Regions from separate parts of the Streptomyces sp. NPDC001348 genome, predicted to be linked through region 3. Evidence: riboswitches for the same ligand, from Rfam matches in the RefSeq annotation. Region 3 holds a riboswitch; each other region holds the start of a gene.
The links. Region 3 has a riboswitch for cyclic di-AMP ahead of ACWC21_RS06665 (M23 family metallopeptidase). Riboswitches for the same ligand answer to the same signal wherever they lie in the genome.
Positions count from the first base shown of each region.

Region 1 (4,887 bases), on a different contig from region 3:
CCGTGGGGTGATATGAGGCGCATTTGTGCGGACCGTTAGGCTCCGGCCCCATGGACGTACTCATCCACCTCTTCATCGGCCTGCACATCATCGGCATCGCCGCGCTCCTCGGCGGCTTCCTGACCCAGATGAAGGCGATGGGCCGGGGCGAGGCCCGCTTCGTCCCCGGCATGCTGCACGGCGCCCTCACCATGCTGGTCACCGGTGTGATCCTGGTCGGGCTCAACCAGGCCGACGGCCATCACGTCGACAACATCAAGATCGGCGTGAAGCTGGCCCTGCTGATCGTGATCCTCGGGCTCGTCTACGTGAAACGGGACGAGGAGCGGGTGGACAAGCGCGTCTTCGGCCTGGTGGGCCTGCTCACCATGACGAACATCTTCATCGCCGTGCTGTGGACGTGATCGCGCCGACGACGGTCGCGAGCCACGCGGCCACCGAGATCCACACCAGCACCACCCCCGGGCCGCGCAGCCACGGGATCCCCAGGGCGGCGCCGACGGACAGCGCGGCGGTCGCCGTCATCCCCATCGGGAACACCGTCGACCAGCGGCGCACGTCGTAGCCCGGCCGCGGCCGGGCCGCCTCCGCGAGCAGCAGGACGGCGTAACAGGTCAGGTCCAGCACGAGCAGTGCGACGGTCACGGTACGCAGGACGTCCCGGTCGTCGCCGCTCCACAGATACAGGTGCGGGCCGTCGGCGGCGATCAGCCGCGCCCCGGCCAGCGCCGAGATGGCGAGCGCGCCGCCCGCGATCCACTGGTCCCCGGCGCCCTCGACCACCTGCCGCGGATCGAACCGGGCCAGGGCCGGCGCGTAGAACAGCAGTCCCAGCCAGAAGAGCACCAGCGCCGTGTGCGCGAGCCACGCCGTCGACGTCGCCTCGGCCAGCACGGCCGCCGCCACGGCGAGCGCCTGGGTGGCCACGCAGCCCATGAACGCCGTCCCCGGCATGCGCCGCCCCCAGTGCCGTAGGGCAGGGGCGAGCAGTACGGGCCAGAGCACGGCCGCCTGCGCGAGCAGCGCCTCGGCAAGGGCGTGCCGGCCGAGCAGGGAGAACCGGGTCCCCAGCACCGCGGTGCCGGCGACGGCGGTGAGCGCGCCCGGCGTCTCCGCCTCCGCCGCCCACCGCTCCCGCTCGAACACCAGTCGGGCGGTGAAGGCTGCCGCGAACCCCAGCCAGGCGGCACACGCCACCCCGAGGGCGATCCGCGACAGCACCGCGTGGCCCGCGAGCAGCAACCCCACCGACACGATCCCGGTCGCCATCACGGCGGCACCGCCCGCCGGTGAACGCCGGGCCCACCAGACGCGCAGGGGTGAGGAGGAGCCGGGCATGGGCCCGATGCCAGGGGCCCGGTGGCTCAGGCCGGTCGCACCACGCTGTGAATGATCGATTCGCCGCCGTAGTAGATCGACTCCTCGCGGACGTAGGCGCCGGGCTTGGGGGCGTGGATCATCATGCCGTTGCCGACGTAGATGCCGACGTGGCTGATGTCGTCGTAGAAGAAGACCAGATCACCGGGCCGGGCGTCGACGAGGGGGACCGTCGTGCCGGCGTCGACCTGGTCGTAGGTGGTGCGCGGCAGGCTGACGCCGGCGGCCCTCCAGGCGGCCTGGGTCAGACCGGAGCAGTCGTAGGAGCCGGGGCCGGTGGCGCCCCACACGTAGGGCTTGCCTATCTGGGCGCGGGCGAAGTCGATCGCCTTCGCGGCCTTGGTGGCGTACGAGGACGACGCATCCGTGGACGTCGAAGGGGATGCGGAAGGAGGGGCGGAGGGAGAGGTGGAGGGGGACGCGCCGGTGCCGGTGTCCTGGTCGGCCGCCCGCTCGGCCGCCTGCTGCTGCGCGAGCTCCGCCGCCTTGCGCGCGGCCTCCTCCCGCTGCCGCTTCTCGATCGCCGCGAGCCGGGCCTTCTCCTGGGCCGTCAGTGTGGAGAGCAGTTCGCGCGCGGTGGCGAGCTTCTTCTGGACGGTGGCCTTGGCGGTGTGCAGCTCGTTCTGCGACTCGGTCAGCGTCTCGAGGCTCGCGGTGGCCTCCTGCCGCTTCCTCATGGTCGCGGACTGCTCGGTGACGTAGTCGTCGACCGCGCCCTTTTCCCGGGAGGTCAGCCGGCTCATCAGCTGGGTCTGGTCGAAGTAGTCCTGCGGGGTGTCCGCGAGCAGGAAGGTGGCGGTGTCGGGGGCGGCGGCCCCGGTCCGGTACTGGGCCGCGGCGAACGAGCCCAGCTTCTCGCGCGCCTTGTTGAGTTTCTCCGTGCGCTTGGCGACCTCGTCGAGCAGGGAGTCGACGCGTCTGCGCTGCTTCCCGGTGTTCTCCTTGGCCGCGTTGTACTTGTCGGTCGCCGACTCCGCCTGGCGGTAGAGGGAGTCGACCTTCTTCTCGACCTCCTCCAGGCTCGGTCTGCCGTCGGCGGAGGGGGCGGCTTCGGCAGGCTGGGAGAGCAGGGCGACCGAGGTGAGGGCGGCGGTGGCGAGGGCGGGCTTGCGGATGCCCGCGACTCCCGTACCCGAGGGACGCTTGCGGTGCGACGCCAACGGAGGCGACTCCTTCCAGTGTTCCGCCTACCGGGTTAGCTGTCGGGTTCGGGCGGGTGGTTCGGAAGGGTTGCCCTACGGTCCTCGTCCTTGAGGGAGAACGGACCGATTCACCCCAGGTCTCGGTGTGGGTCCCCGGCTCCGGCTGGCGTGGGGGCGCGCGCCGGACTCGACGGAGGCCGCGCGGCCCGGCGACGTTCGCCGGTGGGGGTCGTGCGGCCTGCCAGGCACGGTAGCCAACTCGTGTGGCTCATGTGAAGGTTGATGCACGTTATGCCCGATAGATCTTATGATTTACGTAAGGTTTTTCGTCGAGGTGACGGTGCCGCTCCGGACCGTGAGCAACGGGAGGGCCGGTCATCTTTCCGGGGCGGCGGCCGGTTGTCGGTGGGGCGCCCTAGACTCGGAGAGCGATGAGCAGCCTCTTTGACGACAGCTTCCTGGCGGACCTCCAGGCCCCTCGCGGGCACGAGGAGGAGCCTCCGCCGCCGCCCGAGGACGATCACGCTCCGGAACCGGTTCCGGACGATCTGTTCGGTGGGAAGTTCGACGTGCCGCCGGACCGGGACTCCTACTACCGGGACGGCGCCCACCGGCCGGCCGTCGACGCGGCCGCGCTCCTGGAGGGGCTGAACGAGAACCAGCGCGCCGCCGTCGTCCACTCCGGCTCCCCGCTGCTCATCGTGGCAGGCGCCGGTTCCGGCAAGACCCGTGTGCTCACCCACCGCATCGCCCACCTGCTCGGCGAACGGGGCGTCCACCCGGGCCAGATCCTGGCGATCACCTTCACCAACAAGGCCGCCGGCGAGATGAAGGAGCGCGTCGAGCAGCTCGTCGGCCCGCGCGCCAACGCCATGTGGGTGATGACCTTCCACAGCGCATGCGTGCGCATCCTGCGCCGGGAGAGCAAGAAGCTCGGCTTCACGTCGTCGTTCTCGATCTACGACGCCGCCGACTCCAAGCGTCTGATGGCCCTGGTCTGCCGTGACCTGGACCTGGACCCGAAGCGCTTCCCGCCGAAGTCCTTCAGCGCCAAGATCTCCAACCTCAAGAACGAGCTGATCGACGAGGAGGACTTCGCCGCCCAGGCCACCGACGGCTTCGAGAAGACCCTCGCCCAGGCCTACGCCCTCTACCAGTCGCGGCTGCGCGAGGCCAACGCCCTCGACTTCGACGACCTGATCATGACGACGGTCAACCTGCTCCGCGCCTTCCCGGACGTCGCCGAGCACTACCGCCGCCGCTTCCGCCACGTCCTCGTCGACGAGTACCAGGACACCAACCACGCCCAGTACGCCCTCGTCCGCGAGCTCGTCGGCACCGCCGAGCACCCGGTGGACGTACCGCCCGGCCCGGACGACCTCCAGCCCGCCGAGCTGTGCGTGGTGGGTGACGCCGACCAGTCCATCTACGCCTTCCGCGGCGCGACCATCCGCAACATCCTCCAGTTCGAGGAGGACTACCCGGACGCGACGACGATCCTGCTGGAGCAGAACTACCGCTCCACCCAGACGATCCTCTCCGCGGCCAACGCCGTCATCGAGCGCAACGAGTCCCGCCGCCCCAAGAACCTGTGGACCAACGCCGGTACCGGCGCCCGCATCACGGGGTACGTGGCCGACACCGAGCACGACGAGGCGCAGTTCGTCGCCGACGAGATAGACCGCCTCACGGACGCCGGCGAGGCCAAGGCGGGCGACGTCGCCGTCTTCTACCGCACCAACGCCCAGTCCCGTGTCTTCGAAGAGGTCTTCATCCGCGTCGGCCTGCCCTACAAGGTGGTCGGCGGGGTCCGCTTCTACGAGCGCAAGGAGGTCCGGGACGTCCTGGCCTACCTGCGGGTCCTGGCCAACCCGGAGGACTCGGTGCCCCTGCGCCGCATCCTCAACGTGCCCAAGCGCGGCATCGGCGAGCGTGCCGAGGCGATGATCGACGCCCTCTCCCAGCGGGAGAAGATCAGCTTCCCGCAGGCGCTGAAGCGGGTCGATGAGGCGTACGGCATGGCGGCGCGGTCGACGAACGCCGTCAAGCGGTTCAACGTGCTGCTGGAGGAACTCCGTACGATCGTCGAGTCCGGCGCGGGCCCGGCGACCGTCCTGGAAGCCGTCCTCGAACGCACCGGCTACCTGGCCGAGTTGCAGGCCTCCACCGACCCGCAGGACGAGACCCGCATCGAGAACCTCCAGGAACTCGCGGCCGTGGCGCTCGAATTCGAGCAGGAACGCGGTGAGGGCGAGTCGGTGGGGCTGTCCGACTTCCTGGAGCAGGTCGCCCTGGTCGCCGACTCCGACCAGATCCCGGACGAGGAGGACGGCGACGGCGTCATCACGCTGATGACCCTGCACACCGC
Region 1 is NZ_JBSFIK010000038.1:83,616-88,502, reverse strand. It holds gene ACWC21_RS31670 (hypothetical protein) at 51-404, shown strand; gene ACWC21_RS31665 (tellurite resistance/C4-dicarboxylate transporter family protein) at 382-1,338, opposite strand; gene ACWC21_RS31660 (NlpC/P60 family protein) at 1,365-2,537, opposite strand; cyclic di-AMP (ydaO/yuaA leader) riboswitch at 2,546-2,698, opposite strand; gene pcrA (DNA helicase PcrA) at 2,951-4,887, shown strand, end outside.
Region 1: another riboswitch for cyclic di-AMP. It lies ahead of ACWC21_RS31660 (NlpC/P60 family protein); the one in region 3 lies ahead of ACWC21_RS06665 (M23 family metallopeptidase).

Region 2 (4,887 bases), on a different contig from region 3:
GCCCCAGCCGCGCGACGGCTCGCTGCCGGAGGTCATCGGGGAACAGCTGCGCGAGGTCGTCGTGGAGGAGGTCCCGGCGCGCGCCCTGATGGCCGCCTACCGGCTCCCGCACGACGGCACGCGCGCGTGCGACGCGGCCGACCTGGCGCTCACCGTCCTCGGCGGCGGCGAGTCCTCCCGCCTCTACAACCGGCTCGTACGACGGGACCGCACCGCGGTCACGGCCGGGTTCGGGCTGCTGCGGCTGGCCGGGGCGCCCTCCCTGGGCTGGCTGGACGTGAAGACCTCCGGCGACGTCGAGGTGCCGGTCATCGAGAGCGCGATCGACGAGGAGCTCGCCCGGTTCGCCGAGGAGGGCCCCACCCCCGAGGAGATGGAGCGCGCCCAGGCCCAGTTGGAGCGCGAGTGGCTGGACCGGCTGGGCACGGTCGCGGGCCGCGCCGACGAACTGTGCCGGTACGCGGTCCTCTTCGGCGACCCGCAGCTCGCCCTCACGGCCGTCCAGCGCGTCCTCGAGGTGACCCCAGAGGAGGTCCAGGAGGTCGCCAAGGCCCGCCTGCGCCCCGACAACCGCGCGGTGCTCGTCTACGAGCCGGTCTCGGCGGAGGCCGCCGAGCAGGCCGAGGACGTGGACGTACCCGAGGACCCGGAGTCCGAGGCAACCGTGGACGCAGGCGACCAGAACGAGGAGGCCGGCAAGTGAGCGAGCTCGCCGCTATGGAGTTCCACCCGCAGCCCCAGGCGGGCGAGGCCAGGCCGTGGGCGTTCCCGGCCCCCGAGCGCGGCGCGCTCGACAACGGTCTGACCGTCCTGCGCTGCCACCGCCCCGGCCAGCAGGTGGTCGCCGTCGAGGTGCTCCTGGACGCGCCCCTGGACGCGGAGCCGGCCGGCCTGGACGGCGTCGCCACGATCATGGCGCGGGCCTTCTCCGAGGGCACCGACAAGCACTCGGCGGAGGAGTTCGCCGCCGAGCTCGAGCGGGCGGGTGCCACGCTCGACGCGCACGCCGACCACCCCGGCGTCCGCCTCAGCCTGGAGGTTCCCGCCTCCCGCCTGGCCAAGGGGCTCGGGCTGCTGGCCGACGCCCTCAGGGCGCCCGCGTTCGCCGACGACGAGGTCGAGCGGCTGGTGCGCAACCGTCTCGACGAGATCCCGCACGAGCTGGCCAACCCCTCCCGCCGCGCAGCCAAGGAGCTGTCCCGGCAGCTCTTCCCGCCGACCTCGCGGATGTCCCGGCCGCGCCAGGGCACCGAGGACACCGTCGCCAAGATCGACTCGGCGGCCGTCCGCGCCTTCTACGACCGGCACGTGCGGCCCGCCACCGCCACCGCCGTGGTGGTGGGCGACCTGACCGGCATCGATCTGGACGCACTGCTCGGCGAGACCCTGGGCGTCTGGCAGGGCTCCTCGGCCCAGCCCCGCCCGGTGCCGCCGGTGACCGCCGACGACACCGGACGCGTCGTCATCGTCGACCGCCCGGGCGCCGTCCAGACCCAGCTGCTCATCGGCCGCGTCGGCCCCGACCGGCACGACCGGGTGTGGCCCGCCCAGGTGCTCGGCACCTACTGCCTCGGCGGCACCCTCACCTCCCGCCTCGACCGTGTGCTGCGCGAGGAGAAGGGCTACACCTACGGTGTGCGCGCGTTCGGGCAGGTTCTGAGGTCCGGCCCCGAGGGCGACGGCGCCTCGATGCTCGCCATCAGCGGCTCCGTTGACACCCCGAACACCGGTCCCGCGCTGCAGGACCTGTGGACGGTGCTGCGCACGCTCGCCGCCGAGGGGCTCACCGACGCGGAGCGCGACGTGGCCGTGCAGAACCTCGTCGGGGTGGCGCCGCTGAAGTACGAGACGGCCGCCGCCGTGGCGAGCACGCTGGCCGACCAGGTCGAGCAGCACCTGCCCGACGACTTCCAGGCGACGCTTTACCGGCAGCTCGCCGCCACCGGCACGGTGGAGGCGACCGCGGCGGTCGTCAACGCCTTCCCGGTGGACCGTCTGGTGACCGTCCTGGTCGGGGACGCGGCGCAGATCAAGGAGCCCGTCGAGGCGCTCGGCGTCGGCGAGGTCTCCGTCGTGGCCGCCGAGTAGCCGACAGGGCTCGGCGGGAACGGCAGCCGAGCGGCGGTCGCGGCAGCGGCACGCGCGCGTGGGGCCCTGGTGACCGATGGATCGCCAGGGCCCCACGGTGTTCCCGAAAGTCCTCGCAGGATGTCCGAATTGAGGCAGAGGTTGCCTGTCTGCCCTGTGGGATGCGCTACAAAAACCCTGTCGCGTTTGAGGATTGAAAGGCGCGCCGCTTAGCGTCGTCCGGGCTGTTCGTCAGGCATCGCGCCGCACCCGCGGCACCGGACAGTCATCGCCGAGTCCCCGTACGGCGCGAGCCAGGGGAGCCGGGGACCCATCGTCCCTTGGGGTGAATCGGACGCCCGCGCACACCGCGAGGGGGTCCGTAGGAGACCTTCCTGCTCCGAACCCGTCAGCTAACCCGGTAGGCGAGAAGGAAGGAAAGGACCAGCCACTTCATGGCGTTCACCCGCGCCACCGGGAAGCACCGCCGTCCCAGCCGGATGCACCGCACCACCGCCCGCGCCGCGGGCGTCGCGGCCCTCGCCACCACGGGCGCGATCGGCGCCCTCGCCGCCCCGGCGCTCGCCGCCGAGCCCGCGCCCGCGCCCGAGCAGACCGCCCTCACCCCGGTCATCACCATCAGCGACTCGGTCCCCGAGCAGATCGACGCCCAGGCCACCGCCCAGAAGGAGGCCGCCCAGCTGAAGGCGGCCGAGGAGGCCGCGCGCAAGAAGGCCGCCGAGCAGGCGAGGAAGGCACGCGAGGCGGCCCAGGAGGCCAAGGCACGGGCGGCCCGTGCGGCCGAGCGCAAGCGGCTGAACGCGTTCGTCGCGCCGATCACCGACTCGTACGTCTCCACCGGCTACCAGGCCAGCAGCTCCCTGTGGTCGTCGGGCTCGCACACCGGTATCGACTTCCACGCCGCGAGCGGCACCGCCGTCCACGCGGTCGGCTCCGGCACCGTGGTGTCCACCGGCTGGGGCGGGGCGTACGGCAACCAGATCGTGATCAAGATGGCCGACGGCATGTACACCCAGTACGGCCACCTGTCGTCCATCGGCGTCTCGGTCGGTCAGAAGGTCACCCCGGGCCAGCAGATCGGTCTGTCCGGCTCGACCGGCAACACCACCGGGCCGCACCTCCACTTCGAGGCCCGCACCGGCCCGGACTACGGTTCGGACGTCGACCCCATCGCCTACCTCCGCAAGCACGGCGTGAACGTCTGACCCGAATCGCCCCCAGGAACCCCGAGATCCACCCCCCCACCCGAAGCCCCGGCCCGAGAGCCGGGGCTTTCGTGGTTTCCGCACCTCTGCACCGGCCTTCACTGTCCAAAAAAACTCCATGGATTCCGGCCCGCCGTCGGAAATTCGCACGCATTGGAATAGAGTCACGGAACGGGCGTCAGTCGGCGGCGTTTCACGGGGATTATGGCGGAGGTCGGTATGCGTATTCCGGCGCACTCGGTATGCACGGCGATCCGGGACGACATCGTGGCCGGTGTCTACGCGCGCGGCAGCCGGCTCACCGAGGAACTCCTCGCCCGCCGCTACGGCGTCTCGCGCGTCCCCGTCCGGGAGGCCCTGCGCACCCTGGAGGCCGAGGGCTTCGTGGTGACCCGGCGGCACGCGGGCGCGTGCGTCGCCGAACCGACCGAGCAGGAGGCCGCCGACCTGCTGGACATGCGCGTGCTGATGGAGCCGCTGGGCGCCGCCCGCGCCGCCCAGCGGCGCACGGAGGCCCATCTCAAGGTGCTGCGCGGCCTGGTGAGACTCGGCCAGGAGCGGGCCCGCAGGGGCAGCAGCGAGGACCTGCGCTCCCTGGGCGGCTGGTTCCACGAGACGCTAGCCCAGGCCTCCGGCAGCCACGCGCTGACCTCCGTGCTCACCCAGCTGCGGCACAAGATCGCCTGGATGTACGCGGTGGAGGCACCCGCCGACCCGGTGGAGTCCTGGGTGGAGCACGGCGCCATCGTGGACGCGGTGGCGCGCGGCGACGGCGAGCGCGCGCGGGCGATCACGGCGCTGCACACCGAGCGGGCGACGGCCGCCCACCGGCTGCGTTTCCCGGGCACCGCCGACCGCCCGGAACGTGTGAGGGCTTCGCAACAAGCCGTAAACATGCCGAGCCTGCGGAATTAACACGGGCACCGTATACAAAGAAGAACAATTCGGCGGGGTGTATTTTCCGTGCTCGAATTCCTGGTGTGCGGAGAATTCCAGGTGAAACGGCGGAGCCGCGCCGCCCGAAAGGGGCGACGCGGCTCCGCCGTTCTGCGCGGTCCGTGGTTCAGACGGTCTCGGGCAGCTCCTCGAGCCCCTCGGAGACCAGCTTCGCCAGACGGTCCAGGGCGGCGTCCGCGCCCTCGGCGTCGGAGGCGAGCACGATCTCCTCGCCGCCCTGGGCGCCGAGGCCGAGGACGGCCAGCATGGAGGCCGCGTTGACCGGAGTGCCGCCGGTCTTGGCGATCGTCACCGGCACGCCTGCGGCCGTGGCGGCTCGGACGAAGATGGAGGCGGGGCGGGCGTGGAGGCCCTCGGCCCAGCCGACGTTGACGCGGCGCTCAGCCATGTGTTGCTGCCCTTCAGTTCTCGGTGTTGCCTAGACCGCTCTGTTGTCTAGACCAGTTTCCCATATTCACGAAGCGTCCCCGGACGGTGCTTCGTCCCGTCCGGAGCCGGTGTCGGATCGCGGCCTCGATCCGACACCGTCCTCCACAGACTGCCTCGCGCCGCTGTCGGACGCGAGCCGTACTCTGGGGCCCATGCAGACCCCGGCGGACCGGCAGGACCGGCACGAGTACCCCGCCCACTGGGAGGC
Region 2 is NZ_JBSFIK010000027.1:117,618-122,504, forward strand. It holds gene ACWC21_RS26350 (M16 family metallopeptidase) at 1-703, shown strand, start outside; gene ACWC21_RS26355 (M16 family metallopeptidase) at 700-2,088, shown strand; cyclic di-AMP (ydaO/yuaA leader) riboswitch at 2,348-2,509, shown strand; gene ACWC21_RS26360 (M23 family metallopeptidase) at 2,523-3,293, shown strand; gene ACWC21_RS26365 (GntR family transcriptional regulator) at 3,513-4,208, shown strand; gene ACWC21_RS26370 (HPr family phosphocarrier protein) at 4,357-4,638, opposite strand; partial or broken gene ACWC21_RS26375 (bifunctional acetate--CoA ligase family protein/GNAT family N-acetyltransferase) at 4,832-4,887, shown strand, end outside.
Region 2: another riboswitch for cyclic di-AMP. It lies ahead of ACWC21_RS26360 (M23 family metallopeptidase); the one in region 3 lies ahead of ACWC21_RS06665 (M23 family metallopeptidase).

Region 3 (4,887 bases):
GTACGCGACGTCGCTGGCGTTCCTGCGGCACCGGGGGCGGCGCGGCCGGGCGGGGGCCGACTTCGTCGCACGGGAGAGCGAGCTGCTGGCCGAGCTGTGGCACCGGCGGCAGGTGGCGCGGCCCGCGCTGGAGTACGCGGCCAGGGCGTCGGCTCCGGTGGCCGCGACGCCCTGGCCGGTGTACGGGGTGCAGGGCGCTTACGGGTACGGCTACCCGGCGGGCCCGTATCCCGTCGCCTACAACCCGTACCGCACGTGACCCGTACCGCCCCTGGGGGCGGTTACGCCGACGCCTCGGTGAGCCTGGCCAGCTCCTCCCGGGTGAGCTCCAGCTCCGCCACGCCCAGCAGCGCCGGCAGCTGGTCCAGGGTGCGGGCCGAGGCGATGGGGGCCGCCACCGTGGGCTGGGCGGCCAGCCAGGCGAGGGCCACGGTCGCCACGGGGGCGTCGTGCGCGGCGGCGATCTCGTCCAGGGCGGTGAGGACCTGCTGTCCCCGCTCGGTCTCCAGGTGCTTGGCGGCGCCGCCCGCCCGGGCGCTGTCCACGCTCGTACCGGGGCGGTACTTGCCGGTGAGGAAGCCGGAGGCGAGGGAGAAGTACGGCACGACGGCGAGGCCCGCACGTGCGGCGACGTCCCTGAGGGGGCCCTCGTAGGTGTCGCGTGAGACGAGGTTGTAGTGCGGCTGGAGCGCCACGTACCGGGCGAGGCCCTCGCGCTCGGAGAAGTCCAGGGACTCCTGGAGGCGCCCGGGGGTGATGTTCGAGGCCGCGATGTAGCGGACCTTGCCCGCCCTGACCAGTTCGTCGAGCGCGCCGATGATCTCCTCGACGGGGACCTCGGTCTTGTCGAAGTGGGTGTAGTACAGGTCGATGTGGTCGGTGCCGAGGCGGCGCAGGGACGCGTCGGCCGCGGCCTTGATGTTGTCGGCGGTCAGGCCCTGGTACTCGGGGTGCTGGCTGACCTTGGTGGCGATGACGACGTCGGAACGGTTGCCGCGGGCCTTCACCCAGTTGCCGATGATGGTCTCGGACTCACCGCCCTCGTTGCCGTCGACCCACGCCGAGTACGAGTCGGCGGTGTCGATGAAGTTGCCGCCGGCGGCCGTGTAGGCGTCCAGGACGGCGAAGGACTGTGCCTCGTCGGCGGTCCAGCCGAAGACGTTGCCGCCGAGGGAGAGCGGGAAGACCTCGAGGTCGGAGTGGCCGAGCTTGCGAAGGGAAGTCATGTCTCTCTTCAACAACCGGTCCGGTAGCTCGCATTCCGCTTCACGGGCGCCGCATGGGCGCCCGTGGACGCGTCAGGGGTTGAGGCCCTTGCCGTGCAGCCACGCCATCGGGTCGACGGCGGTGGCCTGGCCGCCGAGGTGGACCTCGAGGTGGAGGTGCGGGCCGGTGACGTTGCCGGTGGCGCCGACACGGCCGATGACCTCACCGGTGGCGACCTTCTGGCCGACCTTCACGTTGATCGAGGACTGGTGGCAGAACCACAGCTCCGTGCCGTCGTCGAGGGTGAGGATGGTGCGGTAGCCGTACGCTCCGGCCCAGCCCGCCTCGGTGACCGTGCCGCTGTGGATGGCCTTGATGAGGGTGCCGGTCGGCGCCGCGAAGTCCAGGCCGGTGTGGTAGCCGGAGGACCACATGGAGCCCGGCTGGCCGAAGGTGCCGGTGAGCGTGTACGAGGAGGTGGGCAGCGTGTACTGCTTGGCCAGCGCGGCGAGGCGGTCGGCCTCGGCCTGCTTCGCCACGGCGGCCTTCGCCTTCTCCTTGGCGGCGGCGGCCTGGACCGCGGCTGTCTTCTCCGCCCTGGCGGCCGCGTCCGCGGACTGCTTCCCGGCGGCGGCCACCGCTGCGGCGGTGGCCTTGCCTACGACCTGGCTCTTCTGCAGCTCGGCCTGGGCCATGATCCGGTTGCGCAGGGCCTCACCGGCGTCGGTGCCGCCCTGGTCGCTGTCGGCGGTCGCCACGCCGACGTCGGTCAGGCTGGCCGCGGTGGCCTTCGCGCCGCCCCCGTCCTCGCCCAGCAGGGAGCTGACGGAGGACATGTCGGGCAGGGATATGGACACCGGCGGCTTGCCGGTGTTGGCACTGGCGATGCCGCCCGCGCCCACGGCGGCGATGACGCCGACGCCCAGAACGGTGGAGCTGCGGGCGAATCCCCCGCCGCGCTGCTTGCTGACCCGGTGCCGGCCGCGTTCCGGGCGGAGGGACTCCTCGGTGGGGTTCCACTCCTCCCAGGGACCCTCGTCGGTGCGGTACTCGCCGTAGCCGAAGGTGTCGGTGCGCTGGCTCGGCACGAACGGGGCTGTGGGGGCAGGCCGGTTGGACGCCACGCGGGCGTGCTCCTTTCCTTCCGTAACGCCTACCGGGTTAGCTGACGGGTTCGGAGCAGGAAGGTCTCCTACGCGCGTATACCGATCGTGAACTCGACGAGCTCACAAGGGCATTCGCGTGATTCACCCCAAGTGGTGGTTCCCCGGTTCCCTTTCGGGATTCGGCGCGTGCGCACGGAGCCGCCTCGGGTGACGGCTGGGACGACCGCGCGTTATCGAACGTTAATGGTCCTACCCGTCGGTTTCCAAGGGATCCAGCTTGATCATTCATGTCTTCACAGGGGAACTTACGCACCATGACCGGTGAAAACAGGGCGAGTTGACCGCCGCACGGGTGCCGTCGGGGGGCACAAACACCCAGGGCCGGAATCCATGTGCTGGATTCCGGCCCTGAGCCTTCAGTAGCGGGGACAGGATTTGAACCTGCGACCTCTGGGTTATGAGCCCAGCGAGCTACCGAGCTGCTCCACCCCGCGTCGTTGTGTCACCAGTGTACGCCATGCGCGGGGCGCCTCGCACACACCTTTGCGACCAGGGCGTTTTCCGTGTCCCCCGGAGCCGGGGGGAGCCGGGTGGGGTGGAGCCGGGTTCAGGCCGGCAGGTGCCGGTTCGGCGCCTTCGCCGCCGTCTCGCACTCCGGCACCACGACCACGTCCACGCCCCCGGCCGCCAGCAGCCCGCTCCCGTCGGCCCCGGTGACGAACGTGTCCGGCTCCCGCCATGCCGTGACCACCCGCCGCACCCCCGCGTCGAGGATCAGCCGGGCACACGGCGCCGGCCGGGAGGCCCGCCGGGCGCACGGTTCGAGACTGCTGTACACCGTGGCGCCGGCCAGCCGGGGGTCGTCGGGCCGGATCCTGGCCAGCGCCGCCTCCTCCGCGTGGACCACGGGGTCGCCGCCTTCGCGTGAGTGGCCGCGGGCGAGCTCCGTGCCGTCGGCGGCCACGACCACCGCCCCGACGCTGAACGCCGTCTCCGAGGGCGGGCACAGTGCGGCCAGCTCGCAGGCGATCCGCAGCCAGTGGCGGTCGGCGGGGGCGGCCGAGGGGCCGGTGCCGGGTGCGGTCGGCTCGTAGCGCATCAGGACGACGTCCTCGATACGGCGGGTCTCCAGCAGCCGCAGACGGCCGGCCTGGTAGCCGCCGGGGCCGAAGAGGCGGGGGGCGGCCGGGTCGCCGACCAGGAGGGGCGCCAGGACGAGCTGCAGTTCGTCGGCCAGGCCCTGCCGCAGCAGCTGGGTGTGGATGGTGCCGCCGCCCTCGACCATCAGACGGCGCACTCCGCGCACCGCGTAGAGGTGTTCGAGCAGTGCGGGCCAGTCGAGGTCGGGGCCCAGGGGGACGATGTCGGCCGCAAGGCGCAGGGCGTGGGCCCGCTCGACACCGTCGTCCGTGGTGTACACCACCTTCTCGCCGCCGGTGTGCCAGAAGTTCGCGTCCGGGTCCAGGTCGCCGGAGCCGCTGACGGTGACCTTGAGGGGGTACTCCGCCTGCCCGGCGGCGAGCCGGGCCGCCCGGCGCTCGGGCGAGTTGACCAGCAGGCGCGGGTTGTCGGCGCGAATGGTGCCGGCGCCGACCAGGATCGCGTCGACGGACGCCCGTACCTCGTCGACCCGGTCGAAGTCGGCCGGGCTGGACAGCAGCAGCCGGTCGGGGCCGGTGTCGTCGAGGTACCCGTCGAGGGACACGGCGGCGGACAGCAGGACGTACGGACGGGGCATCGACGCGCTCTCTTCGGGAGGCGGGCAGGTGTGGACCCGGCGAACCCGGGGTCTTGGTTCAAGTTTGAAACAAACTTACACTGGTGACATGACGACCCGCTGGCTCACCCCCGAGGAGCAGCGCGCCTGGCGCGCGTACGTGGCCGCGACCCATCTCCTGGAGGACGCGCTGGACCGGCAGCTCCAGCAGGACGCGGGCATGCCCCACCTTTACTACTCCATCCTGGCCACCCTTTCCGAGACGCCGGACCGCCGGCTGCGGATGACCGACCTCGCCGAGGCACTGAAGATCACCCGGAGCCGGCTGACCTACGCGGTGACGCGCCTGGAGAAGGACGCCCTGGTGCGGCGCGAGAACTGCCGCTGGGACAAGCGGGGCAGCATCGCCGCCCTGACCGACGAGGGGATGGCCGTGCTCGAGCGCGCGGCGCCGGGCCATGTCGAGACGGTACGGGCGTCACTGTTCGACCACCTCGCACCTGAGCAGGTGGAGCAGCTCGAGGAGATCTGCGGGGGGATCGTGCGGGCGCTCCAGGGCGACGGGACGGCCCGGCCGGCACCCGACGAGGTGCCCTGGCGACGCCGTTCCTCCCCGCCCTGTTCCTGACCGGATCCCGGCGGCCGGACCGCGAACGACCCGTTGCCCATTGCTTAAAAATTGAAGCATGTAGTAGGGTCCCCGACGTGGAACTGCTTCAAATCTGAAGCAGAACCCGGCCCTGACCACCGGACCCGGAGAACCCGCATGCCCGACACCCCCGCCGCCACCCCGCGCGCCCGCGTCCGGGTACCGCTGCGCTTCCACGACGGCTACGGCGTCGACGCCGACCTCGTCAC
Region 3 is NZ_JBSFIK010000004.1:313,337-318,223, reverse strand. It holds gene ACWC21_RS06675 (PrsW family intramembrane metalloprotease) at 1-259, shown strand, start outside; gene ACWC21_RS06670 (aldo/keto reductase) at 282-1,226, opposite strand; gene ACWC21_RS06665 (M23 family metallopeptidase) at 1,299-2,330, opposite strand; cyclic di-AMP (ydaO/yuaA leader) riboswitch at 2,342-2,507, opposite strand; tRNA gene ACWC21_RS06660 (tRNA-Met) at 2,733-2,806, opposite strand; gene ACWC21_RS06655 (dihydrofolate reductase family protein) at 2,920-4,050, opposite strand; gene ACWC21_RS06650 (MarR family winged helix-turn-helix transcriptional regulator) at 4,139-4,657, shown strand; gene ACWC21_RS06645 (GTP cyclohydrolase II) at 4,796-4,887, shown strand, end outside.

Region 4 (4,887 bases), on a different contig from region 3:
CCGCACAGCGGCAGCGGCTGCAGTCCTCCCTCGAACGCGGTGAACGGGACCTGCTGGAGACCGGGGTCGAGGAACTCCTGCGCTATGACGGCCCGGTGGAGCTGGCCACCTGGCGATTCGCCACCCGGCCCCTCACCATCGGCGGACAGGACATCGCACCCGGCGACCCCGTCCTCGTGGTGCTGGCGGCGGCGGACCGGGATCCCGAGCGGTTCGCCGACCCGGACGTCCTCGACCTCGCACGCCGTGACAATCAGCACCTCGGCTACGGCCACGGCATCCACTACTGCCTCGGCGCCCCGCTCGCCCGGCTGGAGGCCCAGACCGCGCTCGCCACCCTCCTCACCCGTGTCCCCGACCTCCGACTCGCGGTGGAAGAAACCGATTTGCGCTGGCGCGGCGGACTCATCATGCGTGGACTACGCACCTTGCCCGTGGAGTTCACACCCCGTCCCGCAATCGGCTGAAAAGCAGTACAGCCATCACAAGAAGTGACCGGTGTTCAACTCTGTGATCTTCACGTGATCTGCGCGGCATTAACTTGTGACAAGTGATCGTCTGCCGATACGTTCACTCGTCAGCGCGGTCCCTCACGGTATTCGCCGCGCTGGTCACCGCTGTCTTGCGAAAGGTCACCGCATGCTCTCCGGGAACGGTCGCCACCGTCGCCCCCGTCAGGCTCCGGCTCTCCTCGTCGCGGCCGGAGTGACCGGCTCCGCAATCGCCATCCCGCTGCTGGGCGCATCCGCCGCGAACGCGGCCGACGGGACCACGTGGGACAAGGTCGCCGACTGCGAGAGCGGCGGATCCTGGAGCGCCAACACCGGCAACGGCTACTACGGCGGCCTGCAGATCTCCCAGGACGACTGGGACGGCCACGGCGGTCTGGACTACGCCGCCAGCCCCGAAGAGGCCAGTCGCTCCCAGCAGATCGCCGTCGCCGAGAAGATCCTCGCCGACCGGGGCACCAAGCCCTGGGCCACCTGTGCCCTGCTTTCCGGTCTCACGTCGAATTCCGGTTCGGTGGACGTCGACACGGGCGTCGGAAACTCCGGATCATCCGGTTCCGTCGACTCCTCCGGTTCCTCCGGTTCATCCGGTTCCTCCGGTTCCGAGGGTTCTGCGTCCGGGAATTCTTCGGATTCCCCGAATTCCTCGTCCGGTTCGTCCGCGTCGCCCGATTCCGGCTCCTCGCCGGACGCCTCGCCCTCGCCGGATTCGGGCAAGGGTGCCGACGCCGCGGGCCGTTCCTCCGGCTCCGGCAAGTCGGATGATTCGGACAAGTCGACATCCGCCGGCTCCGGGGATGCGCAGAGCGGTGGCGGTGCGTCCGCGGCGAGCCCCGAGGCTGACGACTCGGACAATTCGTGGCAGAGCGGAGGTTCTTGGAGCCTCGTCGACACCGGGGCGATCAGTGGTGGCCGCCATCGGGGTGACATCGCGGATGAAAACGTGACAAAAAGCCGGACGACCCCTTCCTCCGGCCGTCACGCCGCACGCGGCTACACCGTCCGCACCGGCGACACCCTTGCCTCCATCGCCGACTCCCTTGACCTCGAGGGCGGTTGGCGGGCGCTCTACTCCGCCAACAAGGACGCCATCGGGACCGACCCGAATAACATCGCCCCCGGTCAGACGCTGGAACTCAGCACTCAAAACGGTTGATACAGGGGAGACTTGACGACCCCTTTTGGGCTTGATGTCCGGTTTGGTGAAAGTGTGGGATGAGTCTCAGAAGCCCTGATCGTCTTTGAAATTCGACGGATCGCGTGTCTACGGTCATGACCGCTCGCCAACGCGGGCCCCGGCTGCCGCAACGCCGAATCCTGCCAGCGGCCGCCCGGGAACAGTCGTCGCGTCAAGCGCCGTAGGCAGGAGCGGGGGACCCAAGGTAGGCGCCGGGCCCGAAGGTCGACAGACCGACGGGAACGGCTAGGGGTGGAGCCGCGTCTCGCACGAGAACCACGCGAGGTGCGGCCGGGCAACTCAACCGGCCCGAACCCGACAGCTCACCTCGCAGGCGTCGGTGAGGGGATCGATCCATGCTGTTTTCCGGCAAGGGCATGCACCGTCGTCCGTCCAAGGCCGTCCGCGCCATCGCTGTCGCCGGTGTCACCGGCGCCGCCGTCGCCGCCCCGCTGATGGCGTCCGGCACCGCCTCCGCCGCCACCGCCTCCGAGTGGGACGCGGTCGCCCAGTGCGAGTCCGGCGGCAACTGGTCCATCAACACCGGCAACGGCTACTACGGCGGCCTGCAGTTCTCCGCCTCCACCTGGGCCGCCTACGGCGGCACCCAGTACGCCCCCCAGGCCAACCAGGCCTCCAAGGCCCAGCAGATCTCCGTCGCCGAGAAGGTCCTCGCCGCACAGGGCAAGGGTGCCTGGCCGGTCTGCGGCAAGGGACTGTCCGGCGCCACGTACAGCGGCTCGAGCAGCTCCAGCGGCTCGTCGAGCTCCGCCGGCTCCTCGTCGAACGGCACCACCACCCGCTCGACCGACCAGCAGGCCGCCAACCGCTCCGAGGTGCGGTCGACGCCCAAGAAGACCGTCACCACCCCGACCGGCAAGAAGGTCGAGAAGGGCGACGGCGAGTACAAGGTCGTCACGGGTGACACCCTCAGCTCGATCGCCGCGAAGCACCACGTCGCCGGCGGCTGGGAGAAGCTGTTCCAGCTCAACAAGGACATCATCGACGACGCCAACGTCATCTACCCGGGTCAGCAGCTGCACCTGAAGTGACACCTGGCTCGTATCCGAACCACAGCGCCCTCATGGCCGCGGCCCCCACAGTGGCGGTCATATGAGGGCCTGCCGCCCTCACGGGCACCCCGCCCCGGTGCGTGTTCCCCCGTACGCACCGGGGCGGGGTTTTTCGTTCCCTCCGGGTTCCTCTTCGCCTCACCCTTTGTTCCGGCAAGGAACAATGTGTACGGTCACCGTGTCCACGGGACGGTCGGTCGGCTGCCGACGCCCCGGGGACGGTTAGGCTCTAGTCGCAAGGCACACCAGCCCCGCACTTCCAGCGTCACATCCAAGAAGGAGATGCTCGTGCCGTCCATCGACGTCGTCGTAGCCCGGGAAATCCTGGACTCCCGAGGCAACCCCACGGTCGAGGTCGAGGTCGGCCTCGACGACGGCAGCACCGGTCGTGCCGCCGTCCCGTCCGGCGCCTCCACGGGCGCCTTCGAGGCCATCGAGCTCCGCGACGGTGACCCCAACCGCTACCTCGGCAAGGGCGTGGAGAAGGCCGTCCTCGCCGTCATCGAGCAGATCGGCCCGGAGCTGGTCGGCTACGACGCCACCGAGCAGCGCCTGATCGACCAGGCGATGTTCGACCTGGACGCCACCGACAACAAGGGCTCGCTCGGCGCCAACGCCATCCTCGGTGTCTCGCTCGCCGTCGCCCACGCCGCCTCCGAGGCCAGCGACCTCCCCCTCTTCCGCTACCTGGGCGGCCCGAACGCGCACCTGCTGCCGGTGCCGATGATGAACATCCTGAACGGCGGCTCGCACGCCGACTCCAACGTGGACATCCAGGAGTTCATGATCGCCCCGATCGGCGCGGAGTCCTTCTCCGAGGCGCTGCGCTGGGGTGCCGAGGTCTACCACACCCTGAAGAAGGTCCTGAAGTCCAAGGGCCTGTCCACCGGTCTCGGCGACGAGGGCGGCTTCGCCCCGAACCTGGAGTCCAACCGCGCCGCCCTCGACCTCATCCTCGAGGCGATCAAGCAGGCCGGCTACGTCCCGGGCGAGCAGATCGCGCTCGCGCTCGACGTCGCCGCGTCCGAGTTCTACAAGGACGGCAAGTACGAGTTCGAGGGCAAGTCCCGCTCCGCCGCCGAGATGACGGAGTACTACGAGGAGCTCGTCGCCTCCTACCCGCTGGTCTCCATCGAGGACCCGCTGTTCGAGGACGACTGGGCCGGCTGGAAGGTCATCACCGACAAGCTCGGCGACAAGGTCCAGCTGGTCGGCGACGACCTGTTCGTCACCAACCCGGAGCGCCTGGCCCGCGGCATCGAGGAGGGCACCGCCAACGCCCTGCTGGTCAAGGTCAACCAGATCGGCTCGCTGACCGAGACCCTGGACGCCGTCGAGCTGGCCCAGCGCAACGGCTTCAAGTGCATGATGTCCCACCGCTCCGGCGAGACCGAGGACGTCACCATCGCCGACCTGGCCGTCGCCACCAACTGCGGCCAGATCAAGACCGGCGCCCCGGCCCGCTCCGAGCGCGTCGCCAAGTACAACCAGCTGCTGCGCATCGAGGAGATCCTCGACGACGCGGCGGTGTACGCGGGCCGCAGCGCGTTCCCGCGCTTCAAGGGCGCGATCTCCAAGGGCTGACCCCAACCGGTCGACCCCGAGCAAGGTCTAGCCAGTCGTACGTACGTCCCCGTACCCGGTCCCGTACCGTGTCCGGGGACGTACGCACGTGGGAAGCACGCGTAGGAAGCACCCAGGGGAGGCGGAGAGCCAGATGGCCGCGAAGGAACGGGACCGTTTCTCCACCGCGACCAGGATCCGGCTGCTCGGCGAGCAGACCGCGGCCCGGGTCTACCGCTCCCAGACCAAACGGCAGGCCCGTCGCTCCCGGCTCACCAGCCGGGCCGCACTGCTCGCCCTCGTGGTCTGCACCATGGTGGTGGCCCTGGCCTACCCGATGCGGCAGTACGTCTCCCAGCGCGCCCAGATCGCCGACCTGCAGCGGCAGAAGCAGCAGGCCGAGCAGCGGGTCGAAGAGCTGCGCGACCTCAAGGCACGGTGGCAGGACGACTCCTACGCCGAACAGCAGATCCGGCGGCGGCTGCACTACGTGATGCCGGGGGAGACCGGATACGTCGTGATCGACCCCCACGCGGGCAAGCAGGCGCGCGCCGACCTGGGGGCG
Region 4 is NZ_JBSFIK010000019.1:85,597-90,483, reverse strand. It holds gene ACWC21_RS21120 (cytochrome P450 family protein) at 1-467, shown strand, start outside; gene ACWC21_RS21115 (transglycosylase family protein) at 640-1,665, shown strand; cyclic di-AMP (ydaO/yuaA leader) riboswitch at 1,854-2,038, shown strand; gene ACWC21_RS21110 (transglycosylase family protein) at 2,043-2,738, shown strand; gene eno (phosphopyruvate hydratase) at 3,042-4,343, shown strand; gene ACWC21_RS21100 (FtsB family cell division protein) at 4,477-4,887, shown strand, end outside.
Region 4: another riboswitch for cyclic di-AMP. It lies ahead of ACWC21_RS21110 (transglycosylase family protein); the one in region 3 lies ahead of ACWC21_RS06665 (M23 family metallopeptidase).